DNA from 3 places in the Methylophilus sp. Q8 genome. Region 1 is predicted to be linked to each of the others. Evidence: predicted binding sites of a transcription regulator. Region 1 holds the regulator's gene; each other region holds the start of a gene.
What was found. Region 1 encodes FliA, which starts transcription of late flagellar genes. Its sites were predicted from a motif close to CTAAAGTTNNCNNAAANNNTGCCGATANNA; they were not measured.
Positions count from the first base shown of each region.

Region 1 (2,202 bases):
TGCTTCAGGCGCATCCGTTTGCCCCGGTTTGCCTTGAAACGCAGTGACCACGGCACTGGAGAGTGCGCGGTATTTATTCAGGTTGATGGTCGAGGTCGCGTACATCACCACAAAAAAGGCAAATAGCAGGGTGATAAAATCGGCGTAAGAAATCAGCCAGCGTTCGTGGCTTTCATCATCCTCGTCCAGCTTCTGGCGTCTGTACATCAAGACTCCCGCAGGTGCAGGTAGGACTCAAGGCGCTCAGTGACCAGTTTAGGGTTATCACCGCGGGCAATCGATACCCAGGCATTGAGCAACATCTCACGCCTGGACATTTCGTGCTGGACATGGCCTTTTAATTTATTTGAAATCGGCAAAAATACCAGGTTAGCCAGGGCCACACCATAAATGGTGGCCACAAAGGCAACCGCAATGCCACTACCAATCTTGGCCGGGTCAGACAGGTTTTCCATGACGTGAATCAGGCCCAGTACAGCGCCCAGAATGCCGACTGTTGGCGCATAACCGCCAGCAGCCGACCAGATTTTGACGGCTTCGCGTTCCTGTAATTCATAGTAATACATATCAATGGCACACACTTCGCGAATACGGTCAGCGGGCGTACCGTCAACCAGCAATTGCAAGCCTTTGCGTACGAAAGGATCTTGCTCGCGCTTGATATAACTTTCCAGCGACAACACGCTTTCCTTGCGCGCCTGCAAGCTCCATTGATTGATTTTAATGGCGAGTTTTTTTCTATCGTCCTGTGGGTGCACAAACACCAGGCGTAGCATGCGCATGCCTTTGAGGAATTGCTTGAATTCGGTTTGCAGCAACACCGCGCCAGTCGTGCCGAGAATGACGACGACAAACGCTGCGGGCTGCATCAGCGAGTTAAGGTGGCCGCCGTCGATGACTTGACCAACTACCAGTCCGGCGAGGGCGATGACCAGCCCGGCGATACTGCCCCAATCCATTAGGCCACTCCGGTCCAGGATTTATCGCGCATAGACGCACGCAAGCGCGCCACTGCCTGGCTATGCAACTGGCAGACGCGTGATTCTGAAACGCTCATAATGGCGCCGATCTCTTTCAGGTTGAGCTCTTGCTCGTAATACAAGCCCATGAGCATTTTTTCGCGCTCGGGCAAGTGGTCGATCGAGTCGATCAATGCTTCGCGGAAATCACTCTCCAGCAATGATTTGACTGGGTCACTGGTATCGTCATCGACATAACGGTCAAGAAAGTGCTCGCCGCCATCGTCGTCCTGAAAATCTTCGTAGTAAATCAGCTGGTGGCCCTGGCAATCGCTCAAGACATCATAGTAGTCATCCAGCGTGAAGTTCATATGCTTGGCAATCTCAGACTCGGTCGGCGGACGGCCAAACTTTTGTTCCAGTTGCTGTACGGCGACTTCGATATCGCGCATATTTTTGCGAATGCCGCGTGGCAGCCAGTCAGCACCGCGCAACTCATCCAGCATGGCACCGCGCACGCGCTGTGACGCATAGGTTTCAAATTGTGCGCCGTGATTATCTTCGTAACGCTGAATCGCATCCATCAGGCCGATCATGCCAGCTTGCACCAAGTCATCGAGCTCGACACAGGAGGGCAGCTTGGCTTTTAACTGATAAGCCATTTTTTTGACCAAGCCGCTATGCTGTTTCAGCATTTGATCTGTATTTTGAGTCTTGCCTTTAGCGGTATACATGTTTTTCCTCTTTTTACTTTAGGCAACAGCCAGCGATGGCGTGGTGATCCGTTGTTTTTCGAGACGATGTGCCACTGATTTAAACGCCAATGCGGTCTGTCCAGCCTTGGCGACCTCTGTCTTGGCATTGCCTGTTTTTTTCTGCACGGCACCCGCTGGCTCTTCTAGCGGCATCGCGCCGATAAAGTCCAGGGTGACGCCCAGAAACTGTTTGCATACCTGGTTCAAACGCATAAAGTATTGTTGACCCTGATCATGATTGGCCCCTGTGACAACCACACCCAAAGGAATCTGGCCATATTGCTGGCTGATATGCTTGATCGTCGTATAGGCGGCTTTAATGGCCGCTTCAGATCTGTCCATTTGAATCACCAGTTCATGCTCGGCAATCAATGGCATCATCAAGCTGTGGTCTTGTGTATCCAGCTGTGCTTCTATCATGACGGTATCGTAATCGTACGAAAGTTGCTTCACTATACCGTCCAGTTGCACTTTTAAATCTTGAGATA
Region 1 is NZ_JUHE01000001.1:2,550,248-2,552,449, reverse strand. Features, by position in the region: gene GQ52_RS12045 (flagellar motor protein MotB) at 1-207, opposite strand, end outside; gene GQ52_RS12040 (flagellar motor protein) at 207-959, opposite strand; gene GQ52_RS12035 (RNA polymerase sigma factor FliA) at 959-1,693, opposite strand; gene GQ52_RS12030 (hypothetical protein) at 1,712-2,202, opposite strand, start outside.

Region 2 (2,202 bases), 250 kb from region 1:
TTTGAAAAGTGCTTAAGCCGCTTTTCAGCGTGCTGTACGCGGAGAGCTTGGTATTGTAAGACGATATTTTGGTTTTAATATCGGTAATGGGTTGCTGTTCCGCCTGCATCTGCGCCGTGACTAATGAGTCAATAGGCAGGCCAGATGCGCCAGTAGAGGATACAATCGATGCCATTTCTTAATCTCCCAACCGAATTAAAACGCAATATCAGGCTGTCTGTCGTACCACCAGCCCGCGTAATTTATCCAGCGTTTTACTGATGGCCAACACCTCTTCATTGGGAATTTGGCGTAATACCTTTTGTGTTTCGGTATCCACCACTTTCACAATGATGCGGTCGCTGTCATCATCGATAGAAAACTCTATCGTTTGTAACGCTGGTGCTACATACTCATTTAACTTTTTGACTGCACCGCTAATCGCAGCTTTGTCATTCACATCGGCCGTCACTTTATCCGCAGCTGATTCAGCATATTTCACCAGTTTCAAGCTACTGGCTGCCTGTACACCCTGCAAACTGCCACCTACACCATTTATAGATGAGTCACTCATGATGTTGCTCCTTTTACCTAGGCCAAATCCACAGGGTCTAGGCCTGTGGATTTAGCGTTACCGTGTGATGTATTAACCTCTCAGCAATGTCATCACTTGGTTAGGCAACTGGTTCGCTTGAGCCAGCATCGCAGTACCAGCTTGTTGCAGAATCTGTGCACGTGTCATCTTGGCTGTTTCTGAAGCGAAGTCAGCATCAGTGATACGTGACTTGGCAGCAGACATGTTCTCAGACGCTACGCCCAGGTTGCTTACTACTGAAGCAAAACGGTTTTGGTAAGCACCCAATGTCGCACGGCTAGTGTTTACAGCAGTCAATTGTGCGTCAATCGCAGTAATCGCATCTGATGCAGCATCTGCTGAAGACAGGGAACCAGACAGAGAAGCCGCTGAAACAGAAGACACACTAATGGTATCGCCACTGTCTGCACCAATCTGGAAGTTGTAACCTGCACCGAATGCTGCCTGGCCGTTAAACTTGGTCGCTGTACTCAAGCGAGTCAATTCTGACTTCAGTTGAGAAAATTCTGTATCCAGGTTTGCACGGTCACCAGAGCTGTAAGAACCGTTGGCTGCCTGTACAGCCAGTTCACGCATACGTTGTAATGAGTCAGTTGCGCTGCTCAAACCACCTTCTGCAGTTTGCAAGAAAGAGATCGCATCGTTAGCGTTACGTGTTGCAACATCCATACCGCGAACTTGTGAGTCCATACGTGTTGCAATCGCCATACCAGCCGCATCATCTTTAGCGCTGTTAATACGCAGACCAGAAGACAAGCGTTGAATAGAAGTATTCAGGCTGCTTTGTGAAGCGTTTAAGTTACGTTGTGCATTCAAGGATGCCAAGTTGGTGTTAATTACTGAAGCCATGTTAAATCTCCTTTAGAGTCGTATACCCAGTTAAGTGTCAAATCGTCATGTTACTTTCAACGTTGATCGCTATTTACCACTTAATGTTTGCTATCTAGCGTTGTTAGTTGTGTTATCGACCGCTTACGAAATTTCTTTAATACTTCTTGCAAATTTCTTTTTTCGATCAATCATGCACTTGAAACTATTTACGACCCCTCCACCAAAATCTTTAGCCTTCTATCAAGAACTGCACAAAATTGTTTATACCAATCTATTTTATAAAAAGATGTGCCGTGACCATTAACCGAGCTAAATAGAGAATCTGTCTTAATTCTGCTTTTAAAGCACAGCTGTTTTCCACCCCTTCCATGACCGCTGTATCACACAAGATATAAGGCCGGTTTTCCGCGTTTATCTGCAAATCATTCTTAGGCATTGCCAACGATAATCAGGCTATCCAATTCGCATACCTTATATAAGGTATCCAAAAGACTACGAAGGAGTTTTGCATGGCATCCGTTTATGTAGGTATGACCGTAGACATTCTGCACCATGGCCATATCAATATTATTGAGCAGGCCAGAAAGTACGGCGACGTCACCATCGGCCTGTTATCAGACGCAGCGGTTGCAGACCATAAACGCCTGCCCTATCTGACGTATGAGCAACGCAAACAGATCGTCGAGAATATTCGCGGCGTGGTCAATGTGGTGCCGCAAGAAGAATGGGACTATGCGCCCAACCTGCTCAAATACAAACCAGACATCATGGTGCATGGCGACGACTGGCTGGAAGGC
Region 2 is NZ_JUHE01000001.1:2,301,651-2,303,852, reverse strand. Features, by position in the region: gene fliD (flagellar filament capping protein FliD) at 1-175, opposite strand, end outside; gene GQ52_RS10925 (flagellar protein FlaG) at 209-553, opposite strand; gene GQ52_RS10920 (flagellin) at 626-1,423, opposite strand; gene aepX (phosphoenolpyruvate mutase) at 1,915-2,202, shown strand, end outside.
Region 2: the regulator FliA is predicted to act here: its motif matches at 1,534-1,563, upstream of GQ52_RS10920 (flagellin).

Region 3 (2,202 bases), 220 kb from region 1:
CGCCGCGGCCTATGCAATGATTCTGCAATTAAACGGGGGAAATCCCCTTTAATTCCGGGATTAAACTTGCCCGTGATGCGTAGAATAGGGCACATGAAACAACACCAGCCCCAGATTGTGATAATGCTTATTGTTAGCCTGTTATGGCTGATGAGCGTGTCTGCGTACGCGGCAGACCGTGCGGTGATTGCGAATCAGCATGCGGTCGCTGCCTCTGCAGGTAATGACATGCACAGCCGTCTGTATCAAACAGTGATGCAGTATGTACAAAGCCAGACACAAGGCTATCCGGGCAAAGTCAATATCGAGATTCAACCGCTGGACAGCCGTATCCGCATTGCAGAGTGCGCATTGATGGAAGGCTTTACCGTACAAGGCGCCCGTTTGTGGGGTAAAACCCATATTGGCGTGCGTTGTCTGCAATCTGAGACTAAGCCATGGACTCTTTATGTTCAGGCCGATGTGCAGGTATGGGGAGAATATGCCGTCACCGGTTTGCCGGTTGGCCAGGGTTCACCAGTGCAACCCACAGACGTGGTCATGCAGTCTGGTGATTTAAGCAAATTGCCAGCAGGCATTATTACTGACTTGTCTATGTTGGCTGGTAAGCAGGCAGCATTGAATTTGCCATTGGGCACGGTGTTAAGACCTGAATTGCTCAAGTCGGTGCCGGTGATTATGCAAGGGCAAACTGTACAGTTAAATAGTCGTGGTGATGGCTTTGTGATCTCGGCTGATGGCACTGCCATGCAAACCGCAAATGTTGGCCAAGTGGTTGATGTGAAAGTCAGCAGTGGCCAGATTGTAAAAGGCGTCGCGCAGTCTTCCGGTAAGGTAGACGTGCGCTTTTAGTCAGATGGACAACGTTTTTTTATTGAAAAATGTCTGAAAATTATAAACATGCGATAAAAAGTGTATTAAGCACTAAAGTTCGCTTAAACTATGCCGATAGTACTGTTAACGAATGAGGGTTTTGACTTTGATAAGCCCTGAAACAATTCAAAATCAGAAGAGGTACGGCATGAACATTTCAGATTCGATTAAAAAAATGGGTGTTGGCGTAGACAAGCCGACATTGGAAAAAGGGACTGCGAATAAAAGCAGCGAGAAAGCAGCAAGCACATCTACTGCCGCTTCAGACAATGTGACTTTATCTTCTGCCTCCGTGCAGTTGCAGTCATTAGAAGCTGGATTGGCCTCTGGTGAGGTGTTTGACACCAATAAAGTCGAAGAAATCAAAGCCGCCATTGCGCGTGGCGATTTTTCGGTGGATACCGCCAAAGTGGCTGATGGCTTGTTGCAAACTGTTAAAGACTTGATACAACCGAATAAAGGCTGACAATTATGACGACTGCAAATCATTTATCTTCTCCAGTGACGTTTGAGAAAGACGCCGCGCTGGTATCAGAGTTATTGAGTGATTTGCAGTCTGAGCAGTCGGCCCTGGTCACTGCTGACCTGGACGTGATTGAACGCATGGTAGACAGGCGGGTTGAGCTGCTACAAGCATTAGGTGCCGCAGCCAACTCACGCTATGACGCGCTGGCCGCAGCAGGCTTTGAGCCGAATGAGCAGGGCATGTCGGTCTGGTTACAAAAGCAATCCAGCCAATTGTTAGATAGTGCGTGGGTCACTTTTCAGCAAGAGCTGACACAGGCAAAAGAATTAAATCGCTTGAACGGTATCCTGATTAACAAGCACTTTTTGCGCAATCAGGAAAAGCTGGATGCATTGAACGGTAAGAGTTCTGCACCACAGTTTTATGGCAAAAATGGTCAAGCCCACCGGGCAAACAACAGTCGTAGCGGCTTTTCAGTCTAGACACTGTTCACACGATAAAAAACAGCCGAAGAGCATCTCTTCGGCTGTTGTGCTTTTAACGCTAGCAAATGGCCTTACATCAAACTTTCTAGCGTTTCCCAGCGCGTGAGCTTCTGCATGACCAGTAGCTCAATTTCGCTTAGCCTGTCCTGTAGCAGCTTCACTCGATCAGGCGCCTGTTTATAAATATCACCTTGCGCAAATTGCGCCTGGATCTCGGCTTGCTCTTGCTCCAGTTGTTCAATTTCTGCGGGTAATGCTTCCAGCTCACGCTGTTCCTTGAAGCTCAACGTTTTTCGGGGAGTGACCGTTTGGGTGGTGACTATAGGCGCGGGTGTATTTGATGCTGAAGCGACAGCAGATACTTTTGGCGTAGAAGTT
Region 3 is NZ_JUHE01000001.1:2,330,235-2,332,436, forward strand. Features, by position in the region: gene flgA (flagellar basal body P-ring formation chaperone FlgA) at 124-852, shown strand; gene flgM (flagellar biosynthesis anti-sigma factor FlgM) at 1,022-1,339, shown strand; gene GQ52_RS11090 (flagella synthesis protein FlgN) at 1,345-1,821, shown strand; gene GQ52_RS11095 (ATP-binding cassette domain-containing protein) at 1,896-2,202, opposite strand, start outside.
Region 3: the regulator FliA is predicted to act here: its motif matches at 925-954, upstream of flgM (flagellar biosynthesis anti-sigma factor FlgM).